One region of the Peribacillus sp. YIM B13472 genome, then DNA from elsewhere that is predicted to be linked to it. Evidence: riboswitches for the same ligand, from Rfam matches in the RefSeq annotation. Region 1 holds a riboswitch; each other region holds the start of a gene.
The links. A riboswitch is a leader RNA that binds a small molecule or an ion and turns the genes downstream of it on or off. The one in region 1 is predicted to bind lysine.
Positions count from the first base shown of each region.

Region 1 (10,691 bases):
CGACCCGGTCTTGCCCTTATTGGAAACGGCAGGGGACCAAATACAGGTAAAAGGGATCGCCTTGTTTAAAAAGGATCGTTATATTGGTAAATATATTCCTTATGAGGACGGATTTTTATTTAAAGTCCTTACTGAAAACTTTAAGATGGGGAGTTATGAAATTAAATGGAAGGAAAATGACTTTACAGATATCAATAACGTGGAGTCACGTGTCCATTATCATGTTTCGGATGCAAATCAAGACCCCAAGGTCAGGATTGAAGTGAAATTAAAAGCGAGTCTGCTGGAGGTCCAAGGCTATGACTTGGGCAAAGCGGTCGACCTGAATAAAATAGAGACCAAAGCCGAGCATGTCATTGGGAAAAAATTAAATGAGATGGTGACCATGTTTCAGGAGAACAATATCGATCCGATTGCAATCGGTGATCACGCTAAAAGTAAAACAAGAAATTTCGATCAGAAGCATTGGGAGAAGGCATATCCCTATATTCCAATCGAGGTGGATCTGGATATTGAAATGATTCAAACGGGAATAGCTGAATAAAAGTAGAATATTCTGAAGTTTCCCCCTTTATAATAGGGGTATTGGTGTAATGATTATATCAATGCGGCTAATGAGGGGGAAAGGCATGGACAAAGCATGGTGGAAAGAGGCAGTTGTGTATCAAGTGTATCCAAGGAGTTTTATGGATAGTGATGGAGATGGGATAGGGGATATAAACGGGATCTTGATGAAGCTCGATTATTTACAAGAGCTTGGTGTGAACGTGATATGGCTATCCCCTGTTTATCAATCTCCCAATGATGACAATGGGTACGATATCAGTGATTATAAATCAATCATGGCTGAATTCGGGACCATGGCCGATTTCGATAGGTTGTTGAAGGCGGTTCATGAACGTGGAATGAAGATCATGATGGACCTGGTGGTCAACCATTCTTCAGATGAACATCCGTGGTTCAAGGAATCCCGATCCTCAAAAGATAATCCGAAACGTGATTATTATATTTGGAAATCTGGCAGGAATGGAAAAGAACCGAATAATTGGGAGTCCATTTTTAAAGGGTCAGCATGGGAATATGATGAAGGAACGGATGAATATTATTTACATTTATTCAGCAGGAAACAACCGGATTTAAACTGGGAGAACCCTAAGCTCCGTGAAGAGATTTACAGCATCATGACTTGGTGGCTGGATAAGGGTGTCGATGGCTTCAGGATGGATGTCATCAACTTCCTTTCGAAAGATCAAAGCTATTCAGATGGAGCCGTTCATCATGAAAAACAGTATGGCGATGGAAGCCCCTTTTTCCTGAATGGCCCGCGCATACATGAGTTTATGCAGGAAATCAATCAACGGGCACTTTCTGGACATGACGTGATTACGGTTGGGGAGATGCCAGGCGTCTCACCGGAGGAGGCGCAATTGTTCACAGGTAAAGATCGTGGTGAGCTACATATGGTCTTTCAATTCGAACATATGGATTTGGGGAGCGGACCAGCAGGGAAATGGAGTAATGATAAGTGGAAGCTTACCGAATTAAAGCGAATTCTTTCCAAGTGGCAGACTGGTTTGGAGGGCGATGGCTGGAACAGTTTATACTGGAACAACCATGATCAGCCCCGGATTGTCTCAAGGTTTGGTAATGATGGAAAGTATCGTATTGAAAGCGCAAAGATGCTTGCAGCTTGCCTTCATATGCTTCAAGGGACACCCTATATATATCAAGGGGAAGAGCTGGGCATGACCAATGTTGCATTTGAAAGCATCGATGATTACCGGGATATCGAAACATTGAATTCATATGAAGAACTCGTCAATTCGCATGGCTGGTCAAAAGAGCGGATGATGTCAGCCATCCATGCCCGCAGCAGGGATAATGCGAGGACACCGATTCAGTGGAATGACTCCCGGAACGCAGGATTCACGAAAGGTACGCCTTGGATTAAGGTTAATCCCAATTTTCCCGAGATTAATGCAGAAAAAGCCTATAATGATCCGAATTCCATTTTTCATTTTTATAAAAAGCTCATCCAATTACGCAAGAAGCATGAAATCATCGTTTATGGTCGTTTTGAACTGCTATGGCCGGATGATGAACGAATATTTGCCTACACGAGATCGTTTGAAGAAGAAAAGCTGTTGGTGCTATGCAACTTTAAAGAAGAGCAGGCCTCCTATACTTTGCCTGAAGAGCTCCATGCATATTCAGCCACAAGGCTGATCGGCAATTATGATCAGGAGGAAGAAGGAATCTCCAGCAAACCTCTGCGTCCATATGAATGCCGTGTTTATCATTTGAAATGAAAAAAGGACCTGTTCTTCTTAGAACAGGTCCTTTGCGTATTATTTTGATTTAAGGTCACATTCCTCTAGGGGAATGATTTTCGTTTTATGCTTGATTTTATAGCCGAACCATAGGACGAAAAATAAAATCAAGCCAATGTAGGAAACAAACATTGAATTCCAGTCGATCCCATCGCTGCTGAAAGCTTGATAGCCTTGTCCGATGATAATGATAATACAAAGGACAAGGGCGAATATAGGCCCGAATGGGAAGCCTTTTGCCCGGAATGGTAAAGCATTCATATCAAGGCCTTGAGCTGCGTAAGCTTTGCGGAACCGATAATGGGCAATCGCAATCCCGACCCAGGTGACGAATCCCGCCATGCCTGAAGCGTTCAATAACCAGATATAAACGACGCCATCACCGAAAAATGAAGCTAAGAATGCAACGCAGCCTACTAAAGAAGTCACGATAAGTGCATTCACGGGTACTCCTCTTTTATCTAACTTGCCTAGGAATTTCGGTGCTTTCCCATCACGTGCCAAGTCCCATAGCATACGGGTTGAAGCGTACATGCCAGAGTTACCGGCAGAGAGTACGGATGATAGAATGATCGCGTTCATGATGGATGCAGCAAATGCAAGGCCGGCCCGTTCAAATACAAGCGTGAATGGACTTACGGCAACATCTTCACTCAATAAACGTGAATCGGTAAACGGAATGATCATTCCAATTACAAAAATGGCAAGGATATAGAATAAGATGATACGCCAGAAAACGGATCTGATCGCTTTTGGGATATTTTTTTCTGGATCTTCACTTTCACCAGCAGTCACTCCAAGCAATTCCGTACCTTGGAATGAAAAGCCGGCAGCCATGAATACGCCCAGGATCGTGAAGAACCCTCCGTTAAAGGGACCTTCGCCCATTGTGAAATTGGAAAAACCAATTGGGTCTTTCCCACCCATGATTCCGAGAATGATCAGAACACCCGTAATCAAGAAAATGACGACTGTCACGACTTTGATCATGGCAAACCAGAATTCTGTTTCCCCGAAACCTTTAACTGACATGTAATTGATAAGAAACATAATGATTAACGCAATGGCACTCCAGATAAACGAAGGGCTATCCGGGAACCAGAACTTCATAATTAAGACAACGGCTGCCAATTCAGCGGCAATGGTGATTGCCCAGTTATACCAGTAGTTCCAACCAATCGCAAAACCGAAAGACGGATCGACGAATTTGGATGCATAGACACGGAACGAACCGGCCACTGGCATGAACGCTGCCATTTCTGCAAGACTTGTCATTAAGTAATAAACCATGATGCCGATGACCGCGTATGCCACCAAGGCACCGCCGGGACCGGCTGAATGAATGGCACCGCCACTTGCTAAAAATAAACCTGTTCCAATCGTTCCACCTAATGAAATCATCATTAAATGACGCGCTTTCAGGCTCCTTTTCAGTTCAGTAGGGCTTGATGCTGATTGTGAATTTGACAATTGATGTTACACTCCTTTTTATTGGAAGGGAACGAAAAATAAAAAAACAGCAGTCGAAAAAGATCGACGGCTGTTTATAATAAACCCGTTTATCCTTCCGAAGATAGCTCCCCACGCTTTTTTGAAAAAACGTGACAGTGGTGTTCCTGTTCGGTAACACCGCCAGCAAGAATATACATGGAATATACCCTAACTTCGGCAAATTATCCTTTCAAACGGAGTCTTGAATTTTCCAGAATCTCGTCCGTTTTACTTTTATAAGCTGCAGCCTCTAACTCATCGGTAAATGAGGAAGTATTCAATTTTCTAAAATCGTTGCGCCAGCTTGGAAGTGACGTCGGACGCTAGTACTCATGAAATCGCAAATAGATTGCTAGTAATTGAGTAAACTTTACTATATCAAAATTATAAAATAATCTCGTGAATATCGCAATGATTATTTTATGTGGTTATTTTTTCCTAGTTAATGAATGATGGTGGCAAGGAAGAATTCGATATACCAAAAAAAAGCAATGTGATAACTAAACGGTCCTCCTTTTTATAAGGGCGTAGTCCAGCTTTACATGTTTGACCACTTCAGGATTCTCAAATAGGTCCACTGCCATTTTCCCAATCCATTCCAGCGGTAAGGAAATGGTCGTGATGTCGAGCATTTCACTCAGGCTATCATTATTGAAACCGAGAATGGCCACATCTTCCGGGACCCTTATACCCAATTTCTTAGCGGTAAGAATGAAGCCTGCCGCCGTGTCATCATTCGTGATGATGATGGCTTCAGGTTTATCTATCATCGAATTCCATTGTTGAAACAATTGTTCCCCGTCTTTGATGTGATAGCTGCCTTCAAACAGCCATTCCTTATTGTTTATCAGTTGATGTTTACTCATGATATCGTTAAAGGCCTTTGTACGATGGGAACTATTTCTGCTCTTTTTACGGCCGAGACTGTATCCGATTTTCTTATATCCTTTAGCAATCACGTACTCAAGGGCACAGGAGAAAGCTGCATAATGATCAATGCTGATGGATGAGAATTCAGCCGAGGCTGTATCTTCACATAAAATAATCGGTCCGTATTTTTGATAATCCAAAAGGATTTTCATTTCCGAAATCCTTGAACAAACGATAATGCCATCGAGCTGCTTCATTTGCAGCATATTAAAAGCCTGGATTTCCTTCTCTCTGTCATAATTTGTTTGAAAGATGACGATATGACAGCCAATTGCATTTGCCTGTTTAGTGATTCCGTTAACGATTGCCCCGTAATATGGGTGATTGTTGAAAGGGATGATGATGCCGATAAGATTAGTTTTACCTTTTGAAAGATGAATGGCGTTTATGTTTCTCGTATAATTCAAACGATTGATGGCTTCTAAGACGCTCTTTCTTTTATCGGGGCTTACATATGGATGATCATTCAATACACGGGACACTGTTGAGACAGATACACCGGCACATTGAGCTATTTCTTTAATATTTGTCATGGTATCACCGTTTTTTCTTTTTTTATATTGTACAGTATGAAACCCATTTCAGGGCAAGAGAACAGTATGGGGCTGCTGAAGATTTCTTCAAATAAGGTCTTGTTCTGGTATGGGTTTCATCCTTTAAGATTGTTTTAAGTCTTAGAGGAGGAGGAGACCATGATGTTCCAAACTTTAATCACCCTTTTTGTGCTTTGCGGAATCGAATTGGGATTTGCGTACTTGGCAATTTCCTTGAAAAAATGAGTGGAATAAGCGTTTACTCGTGAATTTTTGTACTTTACTCGTGAATTTTGCCATTTTACTCGTAAAGTTCGCACATTTACTCGTGAATTTCACACCGTCCCGAAATAGCCCCCATAGTTTATATTCACCATTAAAACCCCGCAATATAAATATAACTTCATCGTTACGTTTCATGTACGGAATGACTGACTGTCAGGATGCTCCCTAGTGGAGCTTCCTGACAGTTTTTGCTGTGTGTAAAAGTCATTGTTCTTTTTTGAAATGTTTGAAAAAATAGTTTCACTTTTTTTGTGTATAGTATAAAATAAGTTGTGCGTGGGAAACTTTTTAGCATTTACGACAATGTAAAAAAATTTACACTTAGTTTTGCACATGGCAAACTATTTTAGAGAGATGAAAAAGGGAGGGAATTTGGGTGGGTTTTCTGAAATCTATTGGGAGCTTGCTTGTTGCATTGCTGATTTTAACGGGGTGCGGCAATGCTACGGTCGAAAGTGATAAAGGCAATGGTAAGCTGAATGTCGTTACAACAACGGGAATGATTGGAGATTTGGTTGAGAATATCGGCGGTAAACATGTCGAGGTCACCAGTTTAATGGGTCCGGGAGTCGACCCCCATCTATATAAAGCGACACAGGGTGATGTTAAGACACTGGATTCGGCTGATATGATTTTTTATAACGGTGTGCATCTTGAAGGGAAAATGACGGATATATTTGAAATGATGAGCAAGGATAAACCGACGATTGCCGTCACGGAGGACTTCAAGGAGAACCAACTTCGCAAAGTGAGTGCAACGGAACATGATCCCCACGTATGGTTTGATGTAAAGCTTTGGATCGTTGCGGCAAAGGCAGTTAAGAAAGAATTGATTGCCAATGATCCGGACCATGAAGCAGAGTTTCGTGAAAATTATGAAGAGTACGTTCTGCAATTGGAGGAACTTGATAAATATGTTCAAGATGAAATTAATAAAATACCAAAAGATCAACGGGTGCTCGTTACAGCGCATGATGCTTTTGGGTACTACGGTCAGTCATACGGCCTGGACGTAAGAGGGCTCCAAGGGATCAATACATTATCGGAATATGGATCAAAAGATGTGACGGATATGCGGAATTATCTTGTGGAGAACAAAATTAAAGCGATTTTCATTGAGTCAAGCGTACCAAGGAAGGCCATCGAGGCTGTCATTCAAGGAGCAGGTAAGCAGGGTCACAAAGTGGAAATCGGCGGTGAATTGTTCTCGGATGCCATGGGTGAAAAAGGGACGGAAGAAGGAACGTATATCGGAATGGTCCGTCATAATACCGACATAATCGTCCGTGCTTTGAAATAAGGGGGAGAAACTATGAATCTATCAGCTTTGAAGGTCGAGAATTTAACGATTGCTTATCATAAGAAGCCGGTTGTCGAAGATGTCTCATTTGAGGTGCCGGAAGGGAATTTAATCGGTATCATTGGCCCCAATGGAGCAGGGAAGTCCACATTGATAAAGGGGATACTCGAATTGATCCCCAAAATATCGGGGCAAATCACAATAAAGGGTTCTACTTATAAATCGATGAGGAAGAGTATCGGCTATGTACCACAACGGGAGTCAGTGGATTGGGATTTTCCGACCAACGCACTCGATGTCGTGATGATGGGCAGATATGGTCATCTCGGATGGCTGAAGCGACCAGGTAAGTCCGAAAGGCAGAAGGGGATGGAGTGCCTGGAAAAGGTGGGGATGGCTGAATACGCTAACCGACAGATCAGCCAGCTATCAGGTGGACAGCAGCAACGGATATTCCTGGCCCGTGCTTTGGCACAGGAAGCGGATATTTATTTTATGGATGAACCGTTCGTAGGGGTGGATGCCGCAACAGAGAAAGCGATCATACAATTGCTGATGGAATTGAAGGAAAAAGGCAAAACCGTTCTGGTTGTGCACCATGATCTATCGACCGTGAAGGAATATTTCGACTGGACGATGTTATTGAATAAAAAGGTTATGAAAATAGGTCCGACGGAGGAAGTATTCATTCCCGAACACTTACAGGCAACATATGGAGGCCGCCTAGCGATACTATCAGACACGAAGTCCGGCCTTTTATTAAAATGAGGTGTACATGATGAACATACTGGATATTATTACTGATCCAAATACAAGGTGGATATTGCTTGGCACGATGTTCCTCGGATTAAGCAGCGGGGTCATCGGCAGCTTTGCCTACCTCAGAAAGCAGTCTTTGCTTGGCGACACGCTCGCACATGCAGCGTTACCCGGTATCTGTGTCGCCTTTATGTTAACTGGAGTGAAATCCACTTCCTACTTTCTAATAGGTGCTGCCCTGGCTGGCTTAGTGGCTGTCTTCTTGATCAGTGTGCTTACGAGATACAGTAAGATCAAGCAGGATGCGGCTTTGGGAATCGTCTTATCTTCCTTCTTTGGCTTCGGAATTGTCATGCTTACACAGATTCAGCAGAGTGAGTATGGAAACCAGAGTGGATTGGATACCTTTTTATTTGGGCAGACGGCCTCAATGGTCATGTCAGATGTATATATGATGATGACTGTTTCCTTTATTCTCATTTTCACTTGTACCGTATTTTTTAAAGAATTCAAATTACTGTCCTTTGACCCTGGGTTTGCTAAGGGGATGGGATTGCCGGTTGTTTTTCTGGATTATTTCATCATGATGCTGATCGTGGCAGCTGTGGTGATCGGTATCCAGGCTGTAGGCGTCGTATTGATGGCATCTTTACTGATCACGCCTGCGGTTTCTGCGAGGTATTGGACGGAGCGGCTGCATATCATGGTCATCCTGTCTGGTATATTCGGAATGTTGAGCGGTGTGTCTGGAACGTTGATCAGTACATCGGTCAATGATTTGCCTACAGGACCGTTAATTGTTTTATCCGCGACCGTATGGTTTTTCTTTTCCATGCTTTTTGCACCTAAACGCGGAGTGCTTTCATCTATATGGAGAAGGGTATCGACGAAAAAGAAATATTCTCTCGAACAGAATAGAAGGAAAGGGAGCCACTCATCATGAATGATTTTTGGATTATTTTAGTCGGAGCATTGGTGGCGAGTGCTTGCAGTGTATTAGGATGCTTTTTGATAGTCAGGAAAATGACGTTGATTGGGGATGCCATCAGTCATTCCGTTTTGCCGGGAATCGTATTGGCATTTTTAATAACCGGCACTCGTGACTCTGTTCCAATGCTGATAGGGGCAGCTGCGCTCGGTTTGCTCACCGTATTCTTGATCCAGCTTTTCCAATCGTCGGGCGTTCAATCTGACGCAGCGATCGGGATTGTATTCACTTCACTTTTTGCAACGGGGATCGTACTCGTGAGCTTGTATACGCAACAAATAGATTTTGACCTGGAACATGTCCTTTATGGCGAAATAGCCTATACCCCCTGGAACACGATGACAATAGCGGGAATCGAAGCAGGACCAAAGGCTGTTTGGATTGTCGGCAGTTGCTTTATCCTGAACCTCATACTGATCTTCCTTTTCTTCAAACAGTTTAAACTCGTGTCATTTGATTCATCACTTGCGGCTGCAATGGGAATTCCTGTACTGTTCTTTCATTACTTATTGATGAGCCTCATTTCACTGACAACTGTAGCTTCTTTTGATAGTGTAGGTTCCATTTTAGTAGTTGGAATGCTCATCATACCTGCGGCGACGGCCTATCTGCTGTCAGACCGTTTAAGCCGCATGATATTGGTCAGTATCGGGGTCGGGGTGCTAAGTTCCGTCATCGGCTACTATTCAGCCACCATTTTGGATGCCTCGATATCAGGTTGCATGGTGGGATCGGCCGCCATATTATTCGGATTGGCTTTTCTCTTTTCCCCAAGCAATGGATTGGTCAGCAGATTGCTGAAACGGAGAAAATCAAAGGAATTACATGCATAGTTCCCCCTGCCTACAGGCTTCATGGAAATAACTCCATGAAGCCTGTAAACAATTCTTCGATATAGTTGTGATTTTATTTGTTTAAAGTATAATGAATAAGTGTATTTATAGATGTATCGCAGGAGCCTTTTTAAGGGAGAGTTAAGTATGGAAGAACAAAATAAATTTTCATCTCGAATAGATTTTTCTTTGGTCACAATATTGCTGTTATTATGCGTTGGAAGTTGCCTAGCAATCTATAGTGCCCAAACGACTGGACAGTATGCTGAAAACTTCTTAATTAAACAAATTTTTTGGTATATAGTGGGGATTGGAATCGTATTAGGGTTCATCACACTGGATTCGGACCAACTGAAAAAAATCTCTTGGTATGCCTATGGGTTCGGATTGTTTTTGCTATTTTTGCTGATCATTATGCCAGAAAGCATCGTACCTAATATAAATGGTGCAAGAAGCTGGTTCAAAATTCCGGGAGTCGGTTCGATTCAGCCATCGGAATTCATGAAGGTTTTCCTGATTTTGGCTCTAGCCAATGTCATATCGAACCATCATCTCAAAAATACACTGAAAACGATTCAAACGGATATTTGGCTGCTTATTAAAATCGGTCTTGTGACCGGTGCCCCCTTAATGTTAATCATGCAACAGCCGGATTTGGGTACCTCGCTTGTCATCATGTCAATCATGCTCGGAATGATTTTCATATCAGGGGTAACATGGAAGATCCTGCTGCCGATCGTTTCGGGAGGAATTGCCGTCGCTTCAACGGTCCTTTACTTTGTTATTTGGAAGCCGGAGATCCTGGTAAAATACTTAGGGGTAAAAACCTATCAATTCGGACGTATCTATTCTTGGCTGGATCCATATAATTATGCGAGCTCCGAAGGGTATCACCTTACCAGATCCTTACTGGCTATCGGCTCCGGCCAGACCACAGGCAAGGGAATCGGTTCGAGGGAAGTGTATTTACCTGAGAGTCATTCGGATTTCATTTTCAGCATCATCGGTGAAGAATTCGGTTTCATCGGATCAAGCATCATCATTTCCTTGTTTTTCCTATTGATTTACCACATAACAAAAACGGGAATGGACACGAAAAATAACTTCTATACATATATCTGTGTTGGCGTTATAAGCATGTTGACGTTCCACGTTTTTCAAAATATCGGCATGACTGTAGGCCTTTTACCGATTACGGGGATTCCGCTTCCATTTGTCAGTTATGGAGGAAGCTCGCTAATG
Region 1 covers NZ_JBHZPG010000002.1:176,075-186,765, forward strand. The annotation lists gene ACFX4I_RS02545 (Ger(x)C family spore germination protein) at 1-544, shown strand, start outside; gene ACFX4I_RS02550 (glycoside hydrolase family 13 protein) at 630-2,309, shown strand; gene ACFX4I_RS02555 (amino acid permease) at 2,349-3,800, opposite strand; lysine riboswitch at 3,897-4,082, opposite strand; gene ACFX4I_RS02560 (LacI family DNA-binding transcriptional regulator) at 4,322-5,284, opposite strand; gene ACFX4I_RS02565 (metal ABC transporter solute-binding protein, Zn/Mn family) at 5,946-6,869, shown strand; gene ACFX4I_RS02570 (metal ABC transporter ATP-binding protein) at 6,882-7,637, shown strand; gene ACFX4I_RS02575 (metal ABC transporter permease) at 7,645-8,571, shown strand; gene ACFX4I_RS02580 (metal ABC transporter permease) at 8,568-9,449, shown strand; gene rodA (rod shape-determining protein RodA) at 9,597-10,691, shown strand, end outside.

Region 2 (10,691 bases), on a different contig from region 1:
GTGGAGAACGGGAAAGCTTTCGAGAAGCTGACCAAGAATGGTCAATCTGTATTTGAGAAAATCGAATCTTTTCCAAAACCGGTCATTGCAGCCATCCATGGAGCAGCGCTTGGCGGAGGATTGGAGCTGGCTATGGCCTGTCACATCCGATTGGTCACCGAAAGGGCTAAACTTGGTTTGCCTGAGCTGCAGTTGGGCTTAATCCCTGGATTTGCCGGGACCCAACGTCTTCCTCGTTATGTAGGCATGGCAAAGGCAGCTGAAATGCTGTTTACAAGTGAACCGATTTCAGGTACCCAAGCTGTGCAATGCGGATTGGCGAATCATGCCTTCACGGATGAAGAACTGATTCCAAAAGCTAAGGAACTAGCCAATAAAATTGCCAAGAAAAGCCCCCTGGCTTTAAAGTCGGCCATTGAGTTATTAAATTATTCTAAGCATGATTCCTATCATAAAGGTGTGGAAAGGGAAGCTGCCCTCTTTGGCCAAGCTTTCGATACCGCTGATGCACAAGAAGGAATCAGCGCTTTCATTGAAAAAAGGGAAGCTGTATTCAAAGGGAAATGATGATTCGGTAGAAATAACTATTTATATATATCATGCAGGATTTTGATGAAATCTGTAGAACAATACTATATATCAATAAAATTCATAATCTTCAAAACTCAAATCATTCGGGAGGTATTATCGTGAACATTTATGTACTGCTGAAAAGAACATTTGATACAGAAGAAAAAATTACACTATCCAACGGGAAAATTAATGAGGATGGAGCGGAATTCATCATTAATCCATACGATGAGTATGCAGTTGAAGAAGCAATGCAGGTACGTGATGCACAAGGCGGCGAAGTAACGGTTATTTCTGTCGGAACCGAAGAGGCTGAAAAGCAATTACGTACAGCGCTGGCAATGGGTGCTGACAAAGCCGTATTGATAAATATAGAAGACGACATAGAAAATGGCGACCAATTCACGACTGCCAAAATTATAGGTGAATACTTAAAAGGTAAAAATGCCGATTTAATCATTGCAGGAAACGTAGCAATCGATGGGGGTTCTGGTCAAGTGGGACCGCGCGTTGCCGAAATTTTAGAAATTCCTTATATTACAACCATTACTAAACTGGACATCGCAAATGGAAATGTAAGCGTTATCCGTGATGTCGAAGGGGACTCTGAAACGATAGAAGCATCCCTTCCATTGTTGGTGACAGCTCAACAAGGGCTAAATGAGCCGCGTTATCCATCATTGCCAGGAATCATGAAAGCGAAGAAAAAACCGCTTGAAGAATTGGAATTGGATGACTTGGATTTGGAAGAAGAAGATGTTGAGGCAAAAACAAAAACGATTGAAATTTACCTTCCTGCTAAAAAAGAAGCTGGAAAAGTATTGGACGGAGAAATCGGTGATCAAGTTAGCGAACTTGTTCAATTATTACGCAGTGAAGCAAAAGTGGTTTAATCTTAAACGGTACTTTTCAAAACAACACACACGACAAAAGAAAAATAGAGCACAGGAGGTTTTTATAAATGGCTAGAAAGTTTCTTGTATTGGGCGAAGTTCGTGACGGTTCACTAAGAAATGTATCATTTGAAGCTATCGGTGCGGCTAAACTTGCTGCAGATGGCGGGGAAATCGTAGGTGTTTTAGTTGGTGACAGTGTTCAAAATTTCGGAAATGAATTGATCCAATATGGCGCGGACCGGGTTGTGGCAGTAGAAAATGATCAATTGAAACAATATACTTCAGATGGATATGCGCAAAGCTTGCTTGCCGTCATCGAGCAGGAAAAGCCAGAAGGGATTTTCTTTGGACATACGGCCCTAGGAAAAGATCTTGCACCTAAATTGGCTGGAAAGCTTGAATCAGGCTTGATCTCGGACGTTACATCCATTGAAGTAGAAGGCGGAAATATCGTTTTCACCCGCCCGATATATTCTGGTAAAGCATTTGAAAAGAAAATTGTTACGGATGGCGTGATATTCGCGACAATCCGTCCGAACAATATCGAACCATTAGCGAAAGATGAGTCCCGCTCTGGTGATGTTTCTACATTAAGTGTGGACATTAAGGATTTACGCACAATCATTAAAGATGTTGTTAGAAAAGCTAGCGAAGGGGTCGACCTTTCAGAAGCGAAAGTAATCATCGCAGGTGGACGGGGCGTGAAAAGTGAAGATGGTTTTGAACCATTAAAGGAACTTGCACAAGTTCTTGGCGGAGCGGTAGGAGCTTCCCGCGGAGCATGTGATGCGGACTATTGCGATTACTCATTGCAAATCGGGCAAACGGGTAAAGTCGTAACACCTGACCTTTATATCGCCTGCGGAATTTCCGGTGCGATCCAGCATTTAGCGGGGATGTCCAACTCCAAGGTTATCGTTGCCATCAATAAAGACCCGGAAGCTAACATATTCAATGTGGCTGATTATGGAATTGTCGGAGACCTTTTCGAAGTCGTTCCATTACTTACGGAAGAATTCAAAAAACTAAAAGTTAACGCTTAATAGAGATAATACAGATAAGGGGGGCAAGACATTTGGCATAAGCCGATACATGTCTTGCCCCTTTATTTGGGCTAATAGGCAGGACTTCAGCCTGCATATTTACTCTTTTTTTGGACATCCTACCACTGAAGCAAAATATTAGCATCGATTCGAGCAACAATGGTATACTGTCTTTAGTTATTTGAGTAAATTTGAGGAGGAAATATATATGGCTATTGTAAATGCAACTGACCAAACTTTCACAACAGATACTAGCGAAGGTGTTGTTCTTGTAGATTTTTGGGCTCCATGGTGCGGACCTTGTAAAATGATCGCTCCTGTTCTCCAAGAGCTTGATACTGAAATTGGCGATACAGCAAAAATCGTAAAAGTGGATGTAGATGAAAACCAAGAAACAGCAGGAAAATTCGGTGTGATGAGCATCCCGACATTAATCGTCCTTAAAGACGGTGAAGTGGTTGATAAGGTTGTTGGTTTCCAACCTAAAGAAGCACTTGCTGAACTTATTGCAAAACACGCGTAATAGTAAGTTAGCTAAAAAAAGCTTCAAGTCTGCGGACTTGAAGCTTTTTTCGCTATCTTGATATATAATGATTGTAAAAATGGGAGAACAGGAGGCTGAATGCATGAATCAACAAATAAAGAATAAACTTGCCCTTCTTCCCGATCAACCTGGTTGTTATTTGATGAAAGATCGTCAGGGAACGATCATATATGTAGGCAAAGCGAAAGTGTTGAAAAATCGTGTCCGTTCTTATTTTACGGGATCTCATGATGGAAAAACATTTCGTCTCGTGAATGAGATTGCGGATTTCGAATACATCGTCACATCTTCTAATATCGAGGCTCTTATTTTAGAATTGAACTTAATCAAAAAACATGACCCAAAATATAATGTCATGCTAAAGGATGATAAGACCTATCCTTTCATCAAGCTGACTGCAGAACGCCACCCTCGTCTAATCATTACGCGAAAAGTCAAAAAAGATAAAGGGAAATATTTCGGTCCTTATCCGAATGCATTTGCAGCTAACGAAACGAAAAAATTGCTCGACCGCATCTATCCCCTAAGAAAATGCAATACTTTACCAGATCGCGTTTGTCTCTACTATCATCTTGGCCAGTGTCTGGCCCCATGTGTATATGAAGTAGAGGAACAGGAATATAAAAAAATGGTGGATGATATCAACCGGTTCTTGAACGGCGGGCATACTGAAATAAAAAAAGAACTGACTGAAAAAATGCTAGTGGCATCTGAAGAGCTCGATTTCGAGAGGGCCAAGGAGTTCCGTGACAAGATTGCCCACATTGATATTACGATGGAGAAGCAAAAAATGATGACGACCGATTTCATCGACAGGGATGTATTTGGCTTTGCCCATGATAAAGGATGGATGTGCGTCCAGGTATTTTTTGTCCGGCAGGGTAAATTAATAGAAAGGGATGTTTCGCTTTTTCCGGTCTACGATGAACCCGAACAGGAACTCCTTACATTCCTCGGTCAGTTTTACGAGATTACGAACCATTTTAAACCAAAGGAAATCTTGCTGCCTGAATCAGTGGATGCTGAAATGGCCGAAGGGCTGCTTGGTGTCAAAACGATTCACCCCAAAAGGGGGGCGAAAAAAGACATGCTTAAATTGGCGAATAAAAATGCCTCCATCGCCCTTCAGGAAAAATTCTCTTTGATTGAAAGGGATGAAGAAAGAACGATCAATGCGGTGGAAAACCTCGGGAATCAACTGGGTATCTATACTCCGCATCGAATTGAAGCTTTCGATAACTCCAATATCCAGGGAAGTGACCCTGTTTCCGCTTTAGTCGTGTTCATTGATGGGAAGCCGGAAAAAAGAGAGTACCGAAAATATAAGATCAAGACGGTCAAGGGACCTGATGATTATGAATCGATGCGTGAAGTGGTCAGAAGAAGGTATTCACGAGTATTGAAAGAAGGGCTGCCGCTTCCGGACTTGATCATCATTGATGGCGGAAAGGGACATGTCGAAGCCGTTCGGGATATTTTGGAAAATGAATTGGCCCTTGATATTCCGCTTTCAGGCCTCATTAAGGATGAAAAGCATAGGACATCGCAATTGATGATCGGAAATCCTCTTGAAATCGTACCTCTTGATTCACGGAGCCAGGAATTTTACCTATTGCAAAGAATTCAGGATGAAGTGCATCGGTTCGCGATTACTTTTCATCGCCAGCTACGCGGGAAAAATGCGGTTCACTCCCAGCTTGATGATATTCCAGGAGTCGGGGAAAAACGCAGGAAGCAATTATTAAGGCATTTTGGATCATTGAAGAAAATCAAAGAGGCAACAGTCGAGGAAATCATGGAAGCTGGTATGCCAAAAGGGGTAGCCGAGGGAATCGTTAGAAAATTACAAGAATAATCTTGCTACCGATAAATCTCTATGCTATGATTAAAAGGAATTTTTAACTAGACAACTTAAAAGTGCTGATAGAGGTGCGGAATTCAAGAGTAAAAACCTGGAGAAGTATGAGCTTCCATGAAAGGTTTTGAAAGGGGATGACGCCGAAGGAAGACAAGACTCATACCTTGTTTTCCTGGTCCGACATTTAATAAATGGCGGATTGTCAGGGTTTATACCCTGGAGAGCTATCTCACTGTGTTTACAGTATTAGATATGTGATCACAGCAATGAGATATTTCTCATTGCTTTTTTTATTGCCTAAAAAGTAGAGAGGGTGCATGAGGATGGCATTAATCGTTCAAAAATTTGGCGGAACATCCGTCGGAAGCGTAGAGAAAATCAAAAATGTTGCCAAACGGGTAATCGAGGAAGCGGAGAATGGAAATGAGGTAGTCGTCGTTGTTTCAGCTATGGGGAAAACAACGGACCAATTGGTTTCCATGGCCCGTGATATTTCCGGAACCCCTAGCAAAAGGGAAATGGATATGCTATTGACTACTGGGGAACAGGTAACGATTTCCCTGTTAACGATGGCATTGATTGAAGAAGGATATGAAGCCATTTCGTATACTGGCTGGCAGGCTGGCATGCAAACGGAATCCGTTCATGGGAATGCCCGGATTTTAAACATCGATGCCACAAGGATCCAAGCCCAGCTTCAAGAGAAGAAAATAGTGGTCGTGGCCGGTTTCCAGGGTAACGATGTAAATGGGGAAATCACAACCTTGGGGCGAGGCGGTTCCGATACGACGGCGGTTGCCATCGCTGCAGCGCTGAATGCGGATAGATGCGATATTTATACGGATGTAACGGGTGTTTTCACAACGGATCCACGCTACATAAAAGGCGCGCGAAAACTCCAATCCATTTCTTACGATGAAATGCTGGAACTTGCCACCCTGGGGGCGGGCGTCCTTCATCCACGGGCTGTCGAATATGCAAAAAATTATCAAATTCCGCTTGAAGTCCGTTCAAGCATGGAGAGAGAATCAGGAACGATCATTGAGGAGGAAGCAACTATGGAAGAAAACTTAATTGTACGCGGCATTGCTTTTGAAGACAGTATTACGAGGGTCACAATCTATGGTTTGCCCCAATCACTTGGTGCATTATCCACAATCTTCACGACACTTGCGAAAAACCGGATTAATGTGGACATCATCATTCAAAGCATGACTGCCGAGGATACGACCAATCTATCTTTTTCCACAAAAAGTGAAGATACGGAAGCGGCCTTGATCGTGCTGGAAAATAATAAAGAACGATTGGGATTCGACCGGGTCGAAACGGAGAGCGGGTTGGCCAAAGTGTCCATCGTCGGATCTGGTATGGTATCCAATCCCGGAGTGGCTGCCGAGATGTTTGAAGTGATGGCCAATACTGGCATCCAGGTGAAAATGGTCAGCACATCGGAAATTAAAGTTTCGACTGTCGTCAATGAAAAGGAAATGGTGAAGGCGGTTGAATCTCTCCATGAAGCATTTAAACTTGGTCAGCATGCAAATGTGCTAGCTTAAGTGTCAGGAGTCCAATAAAAAACAGACTTCCGGTAAAAAGGGTAAGTCTGTTTTAAGGGCTCATTAGATTGGATCTCTGGGATCCCATTGGATGGTGAATATCACTTTTTTTGCGCGGCGTTTGATTTCTTCCGTTGATTCGCTGAGGAATTTTTTTTGCAGTGAAAACTGCTCGGCAAGGAAACCGGCTTCAAGCTGGAAGTGACAATCAGGGTGTAAATCCAGGCGGCGGCTGATTATTTCACCCGTCAGGGATAGTTCCATCTGGTGTTTCGTATATTTCAAGATTTCCAGATTGCCCCATCCAGCGCTTTGGAAAAATTCAATAACTTCCTGATCGCCATTCAATGGGAATTTTCTTGCTAATTGTTTACCTGCCCAATAGAGGATTTGATTAGAGTCTTTTCCGAGAATATCGTTCAATAGAACTTCTCTGATCAATTCGTACCCGAAAGCTGGAACTTTGAATTCTTCAGTTTGGATTTCTTCTGTTTGAATCTCTTCTTCTATCGCAGCAGCAATATTTTTTTTCATAATTTATCGCCTCTTTCTGTAAATCTATTATAAACGTATTTCTTTTGCAAATTATACTGTTTTTTATTTATTTAAATATCAATTGGAAAAAAATGAGAAATTATACCGAGATATTAATAGATTAATTAGTAATTTCTCCAAAATATATACTTGATAGATAAAAAATAGACAATTTAATCCAATAAAATCTATTCTGAAAAAGAGATTTCTTGTATCCGTTTTCTTGACGCACATTGAAGTCAGGAGTAAAATGGACATGTCACATAATTGTAAAGGGAGTATAGAGGAGTTTTCTGACTCTATACTATATTTTCACGCGGAGATAAAAGGTAGCCACCAGTTTATCTTTGCATGATTTTTCACAAATTAAGGGGGGGCACTTAGTGGCAAAAAATCGTGAGTTTGGGAATCGTAGACTTCATTCACTACTTGGAGTTATTCCGATCGGGCTGTTTTTGTTGGAGCATTTAGTTACCAACTATATGGCAACAAAGGGACCGGAATCATTTAATTCAGCAGCACATTTCTTAGAAAGCATACCATTTCGTTATTTCTTGGAAATCTTCATCATTTTCTTACCTTTGATTTATCATGCGGTTTACGGGATTTATATCGCGTTTACGGCTAAAAATAATTTGGGTAGATTTGGATTTTTCCGGAATTGGATGTTCTTTTTACAACGTCTAAGCGGAATCATTACGTTGATTTTCCTGGTTTGGCATGTTTGGTCAACTAGAATTCAAGCAGCATTAGGTACAGAGGTTGACTTTGACATGATGGCAGAGATTTTCTCTAATCCATTTATGATTGCATTTTATTTAGTTGGGGTCATTTCGACAATTTTCCACTTCTCTAATGGATTATGGTCATTTGCAGTGAGCTGGGGTCTGACAGTTTCACCTAAATCGCAAAAAATCATGACTTACGTTACTTTGATCGTTTTCGTTCTTCTTTCTTATGTAGGGGTTAGCGCAATTTTCGCTTTCGTATAAGAAGATAGAGTTTATTTATAAGTATTAGGAAAAACATAGCTTTGCTAATGGAAATAAGGGAGTGACAGAATTGGGTAAAGGTAAAATTATTATCGTTGGTGGAGGTCTAGCTGGTTTAATGGCTACGATCAAAGCAGCAGAGCTGGGACAACAGGTAGATTTATTTTCTTTAGTACCTGTTAAACGCTCTCACTCAGTTTGTGCCCAAGGCGGAATCAATGGGGCAGTAAATACAAAAGGTGAAGGGGATTCTCCATATATCCACTTTGATGATACAGTTTATGGCGGAGATTTCTTGGCTAACCAACCACCGGTTAAAGCGATGTGCGAAGCAGCACCATCGATCATCCATATGTTTGACCGTATGGGCGTAATGTTCAACCGTACTCCGGAAGGTCTTCTTGATTTCCGTCGTTTCGGTGGTACTCAACATAGCCGTACAGCATTCGCTGGTGCAACAACTGGTCAGCAATTACTTTATGCATTGGACGAGCAGGTTCGCCGTTATGAAGTAGAAGGCCTTGTAACGAAATATGAAGGCTGGGAATTCCTTGGAGCTGTTATCGATGACGATCAAACAGCACGCGGTATCGTAGCACAGAACTTGACTTCAATGGAAATCAAATCATTCCCTGGCGACGCTGTCATCATGGCGAGCGGCGGTCCTGGAATCATTTTCGGTAAATCAACTAACTCAATGATCAATACAGGTTCAGCAGCATCCATTGTTTATCAACAAGGTGTAAATTATGCAAATGGTGAGTTCATTCAAATTCACCCGACAGCAATCCCTGGAGATGACAAACTTCGTCTGATGAGTGAATCCGCTCGTGGTGAAGGTGGACGTATCTGGACATATAAAGACGGAAAACCTTGGTATTTCCTTGAAGAAAAATACCCTGCTTATGGTAACCTTGTACCTCGTGATATCGCGACTCGTGAAATCTTCGACGTATGTATGAACATGAAGCTTGGCATAAATGGAGAAAACATGGTTTACCTGGATCTATCACATAAAGATCCTAAATTACTTGATATAAAACTTGGCGGAATCATTGAAATCTACGAGAAATTCATGGGTGAAGATCCTCGTAAAGTCCCAATGAAAATTTTCCCTGCCGTTCACTATTCTATGGGCGGACTTTGGGTGGATTATGACCAAATGACTAACATCAAAGGTTTATTCGCTGCAGGTGAGTGTGATTACTCACAACATGGCGGTAACCGTCTTGGTGCGAACTCACTTCTTTCTGCAATCTATGGTGGTTCAGTCGCTGGACCGAATGCCGTTAAATATATTGAAGGCCTTGATAAAACTTCAGAATCCATTCCTTCTTCATTGTATGAAGGGTTCGAAAAACAAGAACAGGAGAAATGGAATGAAGTCATGTCTCTTGATGGTAACGAAAATGCGTACATCCTTCACAAAGAGCTTGGTGAGTGGATGACACAGCATGTTACTGTAGTTCGTTACAATGACAAGCTGAAAGAAACGGATAACAAGATTCTTGAGCTGATGGAACGTTACAAGAAAATTAACATCAATGACACGGCTAAATGGAGCAACCAAGGGGCAGCCTTCACTAGACAGCTGCAAAACATGATGCAATTGGCACGTGTTATCACAATTGGTGCTTTAAACCGTGACGAAAGCCGTGGAGCTCATTACAAACCTGATTTCCCAGAACGTAATGATGATGAATTCATGAAAACTACAATGGCGACATTCAAAGGCTTGGATCAAGCACCTGAATTCCATTATGAAGATATTGATGTATCACTTATCGCACCGCGTAAACGTGATTACACTACGAAACATTAAAGAGGGGGAGCAAAAAAATGGTTGAAACTAAATCTGAGACTAAAACAGTCCGTTTTATAATCACTCGTCAAGATACACCGGATTCAGCTCCTTATGATGAGGAATTTGAATTAGCGTACCGTCCGAATATGAATGTAATTTCCGCTCTAATGGAAATTCGTCGTAATCCAGTAACAGTACAAGGCAAACACACTACAGCAATCGCTTGGGACATGAACTGTCTTGAAGAAGTATGTGGTGCTTGTTCAATGGTTATCAATGGTAAACCTAGACAATCTTGTACAGCTCTTATCGACCAATTAGAACAGCCGGTTCGTCTTGCTCCAATGCGTACTTTCCCTGTTGTTCGTGACCTTCAAGTCGACCGCAGCCGTATGTTCGACTCATTGAAAAAGGTAAAAGCATGGATTCCAATCGATGGAACGTACAATCTTGGACCAGGACCTCGTATGCCAGAAAAGAAACGCCAATGGGCTTACGAGTTATCTAAATGTATGACTTGCGGTGTTTGTTTGGAAGCTTGTCCGAACGTAAACAGCAATTCAGACTTCATTGGGCCGCAACCATTATCGCAAGTTCGTTTATTCAATGCACATCCAACAGGTGCAATGAACAAAGCTGAACGTTTAAATACGATCATGGGTGATGGGGGACTTGCAAACTGCGGTAACTCACAAAACTGTGTGCAGTCTTGCCCTAAAGGCATTCCTTTAACGACTTCGATTGCCGCGTTGAACCGTGATACTACGATCCAACAATTCCGTAACTTCTTCGGCAGCGATGAAGTTTAATAATGAACATGAAAGAACCTGTATCTTATGATATGGGTTCTTTTTTTCTCATTGTTTTACATACGTAGACTTGGTTGGGAATCGA
Region 2 covers NZ_JBHZPG010000019.1:75,371-86,061, reverse strand. The annotation lists gene ACFX4I_RS15785 (enoyl-CoA hydratase) at 1-567, shown strand, start outside; gene ACFX4I_RS15780 (electron transfer flavoprotein subunit beta/FixA family protein) at 690-1,463, shown strand; gene ACFX4I_RS15775 (electron transfer flavoprotein subunit alpha/FixB family protein) at 1,532-2,509, shown strand; gene trxA (thioredoxin) at 2,712-3,032, shown strand; gene uvrC (excinuclease ABC subunit UvrC) at 3,136-4,908, shown strand; lysine riboswitch at 4,970-5,146, shown strand; gene ACFX4I_RS15760 (aspartate kinase) at 5,235-6,467, shown strand; gene ACFX4I_RS15755 (YslB family protein) at 6,531-7,001, opposite strand; gene ACFX4I_RS15750 (succinate dehydrogenase cytochrome b558 subunit) at 7,385-7,993, shown strand; gene sdhA (succinate dehydrogenase flavoprotein subunit) at 8,064-9,815, shown strand; gene sdhB (succinate dehydrogenase iron-sulfur subunit) at 9,833-10,606, shown strand.
Region 2: another riboswitch for lysine. It lies ahead of ACFX4I_RS15760 (aspartate kinase); the one in region 1 lies ahead of ACFX4I_RS02555 (amino acid permease).

Region 3 (10,691 bases), on a different contig from region 1:
TGTTTTGAGGATGATTTTCAGCAAAATAATGTGCCACTTTAATCGTTTTCTTTTCAACTCCAGATCCACTGGTTTTTTCTCCCTCGCCTCCACCACATCCTGCTAAAAGGAATGCCATTGCTAGAGTTAAGCTTGTGGAGAATACAAAAAACTTTCTTTTTTTCAATAAAAACCCTCCCTAAAGTTTTTTTGTAAGCGTTATCATTTATGATTGATCTTAATAACTTCTCCTCACCCTTGTATAAGCCAAAATTAATTTGTTTTATAATATAAAACTCCGTTTTTGTTTTATTCGGAGTAAGGAAAACACTTCACCTCTAATTACGTTTTTCTAGTTGATTCATGACTTTTTAAACGATTAATAAAATGAAGGGTAATTTGTTCTATAATATAAAACTAAGTTTTTGAATTTGAAATCTTACGTTGATTATAAGCTTCCATTTTTACTAATGTCAAACCATTTTTTGAATTTTATAACAATTTAACAAATCCTCTATTTCACTAATTAATATGTAGAGGTTCAACATTTCATAATCTCATCCTTCCAGTCAAGATTTATAGAATCAGAACGGAAAAGAGTATTTATTTTTTTCTATACTAGGACTTGTGATAATGATTTGCCTTTGCTTGATGGGAATGGGGAACTATCCCTTAACTACGTAGTTATCTGAGTTATGGTAATATTTATACATTTGGTAAATGATTCCAAAGTACATGGAAATATCAATTTTCATATGGTGAAGTCTGGAAGAAGGAAAGGAGAGGGGTTATTATAAAAAAATTATTAAATATTGTGATGGTAATAACGCTTGTCTTTGGACTGTTTTTTGCGATTGCACCGGTGAATAAAGCATTTGCCTTGTCCTACGATAATACAAACCCTTATTCGACAGGTTGTGCTTCTAAAAGCCCAATCACTTATGAAACGGAATATATTTATAAAAACGGTGTAAAAATTGGATATGTGCAGCTAAAAGGAAGTGCGTATTGTCATACGGCGTGGGGTTACTTAAAGTTTTATTCGGCTGCTCCTTACGATTATTATGCAAATGTTTGGGTTGACAGTTTTAATGGCAAGACCAAGAGAGCAATACAAGTTGTGCTAGTTCCGGTGGTAACGGATGGATAATGAAAGGCCAGACATCCTGTTATACTGCACAATTATGGAATTTAGATCCGTATAATGCTTTGGCTAAGGCAGGCATTTATTCTTCAACTGGGGCTCTCATTATTTCTGCGAACACTGGTCGTTATTAATGGGTTATTAATGCAACCTACCTGTTAACGACTTTTCTCGATGGAATTGCGTTTTGGGCATCTTTTCTCATTTTGCCTGCTATGCACAGTACATTTCGCAGTTCAATGCGTGATCAATTTTCTTTGTTAACAACCCCTTCGAATCTTAATGGCTTTTATCATTCCATCTCATGGATTTGGAGCGACGATGCTGTTTTTCAGTATCTCGTTCCAATCCTGAAAGGAATGGACCAATCAGTTTGATCTTGTTTGGCTACGGATTTATTTCCATTTTCAGCAACTTACTCGCTGGTAAAATGGCCAGCTACAATGCTATGAACGCCTCCGGTTTGTTTTCCTCGTCCAAGCAATTGTTCTGATCAGTTTTTATTGGACGACAGATAATTTTATCTTTGGATTGGTTAACATTAGCTTGATGTCATTAATGGCCACCCTTTTCAATTTTGATAGTATAATTGAATCAATGGAGTCCTCCTTACATTGAAGCGATCCGTTTTCTTGCTTCCCAAACGTCACGGATTTTCATATCTTTTCTTTCCTTTGTTAGTTTTGTATTTATCATGTTGTCCTCCCCATCCTGATCATCATTCTAAGTATTCATAAGATAAATACTAATTTTCTATAAGATATATCAATTGTAAAACTGAGAAACTTTTCATACAGATTGTTTTATAAAACTATTAATGTTGAGATTACATAATACTAAAAAAGATGAATCCAACCCCTATACCGTATCCATTCCATTGAATATCCATGTATTCTAAAAAAATATTTTTAAATTGGCCTTGCAATAAAAAGGATTCCTTGTTATATTACAGTCAATTAAATATTTTCTTACTTCATACTTTTTGAAGTGAGGATAGAGGAGCAAAGACCATTAGTACACATATTGAGGAGAATGAGATCCTATGACTATTGTGGAAAGGGGAATTTGCCGAAGCGGAAAGAATCTCATGTTCTTGAAGCTGGTTCTGCTATTGAATAAATGCAGGACTGTCATATAGGAAACTATATGGAGGGCTATCTTATGCGCGGAAACATTTTTTTGATAAATATTGTTTCTACTGCAGCAGCGAATCCTCGTTGTTGCTTTTTTGCGTTTACTCCTGAATGGCCCTAACCACCTCTGAACTTTTTAAAAAATTATACAAAAGGGTGTGAAGTTATGAATTTTGGCCAAGTTTTAACCGCAATGGTTACCCCGTTTAATCATAATGATGAGGTTGATTTCAATGCTACGAGAACTTTAGTAAATTATTTAATTGCTAATGGTTCTGATGGATTAGTAATAGCAGGTACAACTGGAGAGTCTCCTACATTAACTCAAGAAGAGAAAGTAGATTTATTCAAAATTGTTGTAGAAGTTGTTGATGGAAGAGTCCCAGTCATAGCTGGAACTGGCTCAAATAACACGAAGGCTTCTATCAGCTTAACAAAACAAGCAGAGGAAGCAGGAGTCGACGGAATCATGCTCGTTACCCCATACTATAACAAGCCGTCTCAAGAAGGATTATTTCAGCACTTTAGTGCTATTGCCCATTCAACATCATTACCGGTAATGCTTTATAATATCCCAGGACGAAGTGTTGTGAACATGTCAGTAGAGACAATTGTTAGTCTCTCGAAAATCAACAATATTGTGGCAGTAAAAGAAGCAAGTGGTGACTTAGATGCCATGGCACAAATCATAAGCAAAACAACTAGCGATTTTACATTGTACAGCGGCGATGATGGGTTAACATTACCGGTTTTAGCCATTGGTGGAACAGGTATTGTTTCGGTTGCTTCACACATAATTGGTAATGAAATGCAAGAAATGATCAATAGCTTTAAAAATGGTGATGTCCAAGGTGGTGCCACTGCACATCGTAACCTTCTTCCAATTATGAAAGCATTATTTGCTGCACCAAGCCCAGCACCGGTAAAATCAGCATTAAATATGCGGGGGTTAAATGTTGGAGGTGTCCGCTTACCATTGGTCCCTTTAAACCATGAAGAAAAAAGAGCACTACAAATAGCTCTACAACCGAGTAACGCAGAAGCAATTTTGTTAAGTAAATAAACTTAATGATTCATTAAGCGAGTGTGATTAAAAATCATAATAAACGGGCGAAATTTAAAAAAGCAGTGCAAACTCCTAAAGAATTGTACTGCTTTTTAATCAATGCACGGCTAAGTACTTAAACTAGTTGAGCAATATAATAATTTTATAAGATTAAGGGAAAAAGCAGAATTTACATTTTCAAGAAAAATATTTGGTGTATCCAGTAGGAATTGTAAATTTCAAATTTTCTATAGAACTGATTTTATTGGGGATTGATCATAAGCTTAGTATTTCTAGTGATAATGATATGTAATTATTGAAAGACAGAGTCGTTCCTTAGTATCCATTCAAAAGAAATAAAGTAATTGATAGCTTTGACTTTCAAAATTCCGAGCGAACATTCGTTCAACTTAGAAATGGATTTATATTTACTTATATAACTTGATATTGAATAAATAGCCTATGTTCTCGTTTAGCAAAGGCTATTTTTTTTGACAAGTTTTTTTATCCAACCCCTTTTTTCTCTTGGCCTGAAGTCGCTGTCCTTAGGACTTCATTTTTTTATTCCTTCTTCTACTTTTCTCTCTCTCTTGTTCTATTAAAAAACGTTCGTAAAAGTGTACTTTACGAACGGGACTTTTTTTCTATATGGGTAAAACCGTTGAATATTTAATTTCTCTGAGAGCTAGGCTAGTTTGAATTCTTGTTATGCCTAATTTATTTAACTTTCTAATAAATATTTCTAATTCCTTCCGATCTTTGTTAGCCACTTTTAAAAGATAATCATACTCACCTGTTAAACAATGGCACTCTAATACTTCTGACATAGAAGCTAATGCCTTCTCCAAAACTTCCAGTTTTTCAGCTTGATGTATATTCGTACTCATAAAAATAAAACATAATAAATCAAAACCTAGCTTCTCTTGGTTTAAAATTGCTACTTGTCCATTAATAAATCCTTCATTTTCCAAACGTTTTATCCTTGAATGTATAGCAGGTGGAGATAACTTGACACGCTTTGCAAGCTCAGTATTGCTTAACTGTGCATCCTTTTGCAGTAAATCTAAAATTTGAATATCAACATTATCTAGAACCTTGCTTACGATAGATTCCACTTATAGTCACTCCTTTTACAATTGTTCCAAAAACGGTACCATCTCAATAGCAAAACTTAATTTAATTCTGTATATCAGTAATATTTTTTAATATTATTTTAAGTTTCTTCTATTATACAAAACAATATATAAAGTAACGAACTAAAATGTTAAAATTAGTAGTAATTAATTATGAAAATTGATATGTCATTGTGCACAATGGCTTCGATCTTTTTTCACTTCAACTGTGAAAGATGAAAAGGAGCAATAAGATATGCAGTATTATTATTTTTCGTTATTACTTTTAACAAGTTTATTATGGGGTGGAAACTTTGTCGTAGGAAAATCGCTTGTCGGTCATGCTTCTCCGATGACGTTGACAAGCTTAAGGTGGATCATTGCTATTGGTTGTCTTTTGCCAATTGTATGGTGGAAAGAAAGAAAGATATTCCCCCCTCGAAGTGCAATCCTTCCTTTATTTTTGATGGGAATTACTGGTGTAGTTCTCTTTAATCTATTACAATTTGCAGCTTTAGAGAAAACATCCGCCACTAATGTTGGATTAATATCAACATTAAACATGATTTCAATTGCTGTTTTTTCATTTTTCTTTTTAAAAGAAAGAATTAATATTCTTCAAATGTTTTCTATGTTTTTTTCGCTTATTGGCGTAATACTTGTACTTTCAAAAGGAAATATTGATCTATTCCTTTCATTACGATTTAATACAGGTGATTTATATATGATGGCTGCTGTATGCGTTTGGGGAATATATTCCGTTTGTAGCAAATGGGCCATGATAACAACTACACCCATGATGTCTACATTATATTCTGGTATATTTGGACTTATAGTCCTTCTTCCGTTTAATTTTTCTAATTTTACAGTGTCTAATATAAATACTTCTTTCATACAATCTATTTTATATACAGGCGTTATCTCTACTGTAGCATGTATGGTACTTTGGAACATTGGTGTACAAAAATTAGGTACAACAACATCAGGTATTTTCTTGAATTTCAATCCTATTTTCACTGCAATTTTAGCCTTTCTATTATTAGGTGAAAAAATGACGTGGGTACAAGGAATTGGTAGTGGAATTGTGATTATAGGCTGTTATTTGTTCTCACATTTTAAAGCGAAGGTGATTTTCAAAAAGAATTCCAGACAATCGCAGATTCAAGCATGATTTTTTTCAAAGTCTATAAAGGTAATATCTCTCGTGATTAATTTTCTATATATACATAAAAGCCTGATCCAAGGTGGATACAGGCTCGTTTGTTCAAAAACTTTCCGGATAATGAATTAATAAAAAAGTGCTAATTTTAACATCTTACATATTTGCGTTTAAAGCCAAGCCTTCCTTTATCGACTTCTTTTTGAATACTTTCGTAAGCATTTAGAAAACTGCTTTTTTTCTTGTCCCGTTTTTGACTTCTACTGTCCCTATTGCCTTTGCAGTCTCGACTGCCTTTTCATGGAGTGGCAAATATGAAATCCCCACGGTGTATAGAAAATTATTCATAGCGGATTTCGTTCGTTCTGGCGAATCGTGAATCGTATTTTTCACAATATCAAGCATATTGGAAATCTTGCTTTCGGAAAATTCAACGTCTAGCCGATTCCCTAAAAGCCAGCAGTAGCAACTCTGAGCCCGCTGACATTCTCAGCTCTTCACCGCTTGCGATCCATTTATCAGCAACTTCTTGTGCAATATCTGACTCCGCTAAAGTTACGGCCACTACAAAATCGGACAGCATAAAAATACGCAGCATCCATCCAACGATCATAATCCGACTCAGTCATGGCTTTTGGATCTGCAATAATGCCTGCAAGGTACATTGCATCGTAGTTCCCCGTGGAATAAAGCTCTTCAGCTAAACGGTGACTTTATTTTCTTTGCAATTGGTTTCATAGCGCCTGTAGCCACGCCAAAAAGCGGCTCATGCGCACCATTGGATATGTACATTTTTTAGTTCGTTCCTTGCCAAGGCTTCAAGTTCCTGCATAACCATCTCTAAATTCATCGCTTAGCACTTCCTTCATTTGATAACGAAAAGAATTTCAATTCCTAAATCGAATGCTGTGAGTGATGGAGAATATTTTGCAAACTTATTTGGTAAGAATCTTCTATTACCGGTTCAGACATGAACATTCACCTTTTTTACTGGGATTTTACAACTGTCCATCAAGCTTTAGCAAATCATTATCAAACGCTATTTTTCATGTAATATGATGGTAAGTAAGTTTTTTCATTCTAAAGGTTTTTCATTCTATTAGTAAGAAAAGCCATAGCTCCCCGCTTATTGAAGTAAAGCAGTCAGTACAATAAGCGGGGAGCTTTAAAACAGTCACATATAAAAGTATCTGAAATATGTTTTTCATAACCAGTGTTTTGGATACTGTCTTGTTTGAAATAAATTATTATAAATCATCGATATAAAAACTAATAATAAGGTACCTATTACAATCGGAATCAGGAATCCCCAACCAACTTGAGAATTGATCGAAACAAGGGCACTAGCTGCTGCGGGAGGGTGAACGGTTTTTGTAAAAGTCATTATAATTAATACAATAGCCAGTACCAGACCGATAATGAATAGGCTTTTACCAAAGATGTTCCAAATGATAAGGGCTGTTGTTGTAGAGATTATATGTCCTCCAATAACATTACGGGGCTGTGACAAGAGACTTTTATGCGCACCAAAAACAATAACACAGCTCGCCCCAAGAGGAGCTAATGCCATAGGATATCCTATATAGACAGCTATAAAACTAATAATGATAATAGCAATGAGTCCACCTATAGCTGAAACAAAGGAATCCATATAATCAATTCTGTCTTTTTCTCTAGCTTCGCCCTTCATTTTCTTTAAATATGCTGTTAAACCAGCGTTTTGTTGATTACTCCAACTTTTTTCAAGACTTTTTTCAAATTCCATAATTTATGTTTTCCTCACGTTTTCTAAGTAAGTCGACAAGTCGACAGGATTTTTATATATTGTTATCTTACAGGAAAACAAGGAATTTTTAAATATATATCTGAATTTTCATTTTTTCCCATAAAACAGTTAATACTCCCCCTTAGTCTGTGAAGCTTCATTATAGTTTGTTATTTTATGAGGATTTGGCGTTATTAAAGAGTATAGATTAGTATCAAATGAAACATCATTCTGGTACATATAATTTCTCAATATCCCTTCTTTTTTGAAACCTAAATTTGTCAACAACTTACTGGAAGCCTTATTTTCAATAAAAACAACTGCTCCAATACGCGTTAGGTCAAGCTCTTTAAAACAATAAGAAATCACCTTACTGGCTGCTTCTGTTGCATAACCGTTACCCCATTCATTTGGGAAAAGTGCATAGCTCAGTTCTGCTCTCTTATGTTCATGAGACCATTCTTGAAATCCAATTGTCCCAATGATGCCTTTCTTCCCTTTCAATTCAATTCCCCATTTAATACCGCGTTTTTCATCGAAATTCTTTGAAAAATTTCTAATGATTTGCTTCACCTGATCTGTATTTGTTAATGGAGTTTGCCCATAATATCGTAATACCTCTGGATTGGAAAAGCATTTTAATATATCTAATGCATCACCTTCCACCAATTCTCTCAAGATCAACCGTTCAGTTTCTAATATAGGAAACATTTTAACACTTCCTTTGCTTAAAACTAAATTCCTTTTAAAAATCATGGCCTATTTCGATCAGGGGCTCTCCTCAATAAATTTGTGGCGCAACAACTGTATAATAAATGAAACAAGATAATAAACAAGCTCTTATAAAGCTAAAGGGTGCTTTCTAAGGTTGGCCGGTTTAAACTGGTTGACCTTTTTTAAAAATGGAAGTCTGATATATCAGTAGTCAGGGAAGTACTGTTATGTTCTATAGTTATTACAACATTTCCCTTCTTGTTTCCTTTCTCTACATATGTATGGGCTTGAACTATTTCTTCAAACGAATAATATCTGTCAATGACCACGTTTAACTTCCCCGCTTCAAGTTCTTTGAGGAAGTTTAGAGCTTGGGGGGTTTCCGGTGAATTTTGACTCAATATCAGCTTCTTGCTGGTTGTCAATTTAGTGCATAGCATTCTAACACCGGTTACCGATACGGTGACATTTAGATAGGTTCCGTCCTTCTTCAGCGATTTCATACAAGCTGAAAACGGACTCTTGTTTACTGCTTCAAAAATAACATCATAGGTCTCACCATCGCTGGAAAAATCCTCTGAAGTGTAATCAATGACCTTATCCACTCCAAGAGATTTTACCAATTCTACATTCGCGGTATAGCAAACCCCTGAAACTTTTGCTCCGAAATACTTGGCAATTTGTATTGAATAACTTCCGACGCTTCCTGAAGCACCATAGACAAGAACCTTTTGACCACTCTGAATGTTAGCTTTGTAAGATAAAACAATGCTATACGTGCCCCAATTGGAATGACTGCGGCTTCCTCAAAAGATAAATTAATAGGTTTAAAGGAAACTGGCCCGTCTTCAGGCATGCATTTATACTCGGCATAAGCACCATAACCCACTTGGAAAGCTGCAAAAACCTGGTCACCTGCTTTAAACAGCTTGGCATCTTTTCCTACTGACTCAACTTCCCCAGATTACTCCAGGCCCAATATGGATTTCTTGGGACGCCTTAATGCCATTATTATCAGAGCAGGCAGAACAGAGAGGGAAACTGTAAAGCTCCGAGACCGAATATCCCCCATTGTTACCGTTTTCGTTTTCACTTTTACCAGTATTTCATTTACCTTAGGAGCAGGCTTTTCTACCTCTTTCAATTGAAGAACGTCGGGGGGGGGGACCTTACGTGTACACGATTGCTTTCATTAATCCTCCTCCAATTCGTTATATTTACTTAATATCTACGAATCTTCAATAACGGTACTTGTGTTTAATAAAAAATAACCCGAATACCAAATAATTACAATCCAAACCAAAAAATGTTAACTGGAATTCTTGAATGTTAAGTTAAGCTTTGGACTTCATTTGTATTATTCCGGATCCATTCCAGTAAGCGAGCAACATTTAAATAATATCTTTAAACGTGTTTACAATAGCTTACTCTCCTTCATTTATCTTCATGCCTCTAATAAGCACTTCAGCTACTTCAGGATCGTGTAAACTCAAATGGCGGGATAAGTCCCTTCCGGAGCATTTCCTGGACTTTGGTTCCACTTAAACCTATCTCCATATTTATGGGGCATGTTTTCAAGGAAGCCATATTCAAACATGCTTTGCAGAAAAGCTGTGTTCTAAGAAAAGGGGTTTTCTGCCTATTTTCAGCGGGTCAAACTGGCTAAAGATTTCTTCGGCATCATAGTACATAATAATTGCCTCACCCGAATGATCTCGGCCGACAAGTATTTTTAATGAAGTTTTCCTCCACTTTATATTCCCCTTCAATTCCTTTTATAAGAAAAAATCCATTCGTATTGAATGGATTTTAATCAATCGTTTGCTTTCCTGATGCTTAACAATAGAACTTAATGCCCCCTTGTACTTGTTATCAATATACAACACTGCACCAAGCTGACTAAACTTTAACCTAAGAATATAAGCCTCTCTGTCTATAAAGCACTTTTATGATGATCAGCATACAATATTAGTCTGAATAACTATATCCGCTAATCAAATTACATAATTGTTCATAATGCTTTTCTTTGTCTACCTCTACACGATTAGGAAAAATGCACTTTCATACTTTAGATTCAATAAAAGCAGCAGCTCCCGCCACAGCCAAGACCAATAAGATTGGAAAAGCAGCAGGAAAATAATAATAAGTAAGTACAGTAATAAGGGAACACCAAAACCCTACACACCAATAACAACTTAAAAGCGAACCTATGAAATAACGAAGTCCTGACCCTTTTATTTCAATGATTTCCTCCAATTGTCCAGAGGCATTTTCTTGGATGGTGGCAGTCAAGAAAGGTTTTCTGATGAATGAAGTGATTTCGTCAAATACAATTAAATGAGTTAACCGGAAGGTAGCCAATATTAATATAAAAAAATCAAGCCATTCAATAGCCAACACCTATTCACCTCCTAATCTTTCTTTTACTATTTTATGATTTGAATTTTGATTATATAAATATACATTTATAAATCCCGAAATTTTATTAGCCCATTTTCTAAGAAAAATGTACCCATAAAAAGATATCCCCATAGTATGTTAATGTGTTCAAAACCTGATACTGAAGGGAAAGATGTTTGATGAAAAAAAGGAACGTCAAATCTATTCAGGGCCGACAAGTGGTACCGAACCCCATCGGAC
Region 3 covers NZ_JBHZPG010000029.1:50,755-61,445, forward strand. The annotation lists gene ACFX4I_RS19510 (TRAP transporter substrate-binding protein) at 1-166, opposite strand, end outside; gene ACFX4I_RS19515 (DUF2690 domain-containing protein) at 842-1,129, shown strand; partial or broken gene ACFX4I_RS19520 (MFS transporter) at 1,267-1,693, shown strand; lysine riboswitch at 2,110-2,288, shown strand; gene dapA (4-hydroxy-tetrahydrodipicolinate synthase) at 2,423-3,319, shown strand; gene ACFX4I_RS19530 (Lrp/AsnC family transcriptional regulator) at 3,946-4,416, opposite strand; gene ACFX4I_RS19535 (DMT family transporter) at 4,670-5,584, shown strand; partial or broken gene ACFX4I_RS19540 (DNA alkylation repair protein) at 5,721-6,422, opposite strand; gene ACFX4I_RS19545 (HPP family protein) at 6,777-7,337, opposite strand; gene ACFX4I_RS19550 (GNAT family N-acetyltransferase) at 7,467-8,048, opposite strand; partial or broken gene ACFX4I_RS19555 (NAD(P)-dependent alcohol dehydrogenase) at 8,234-9,244, opposite strand; gene ACFX4I_RS19560 (hypothetical protein) at 9,525-9,638, opposite strand; gene ACFX4I_RS19565 (DUF1360 domain-containing protein) at 10,113-10,451, opposite strand; gene ACFX4I_RS19570 (BMQ_0737 family morphogenetic spore coat protein) at 10,631-10,691, shown strand, end outside.
Region 3: another riboswitch for lysine. It lies ahead of dapA (4-hydroxy-tetrahydrodipicolinate synthase); the one in region 1 lies ahead of ACFX4I_RS02555 (amino acid permease).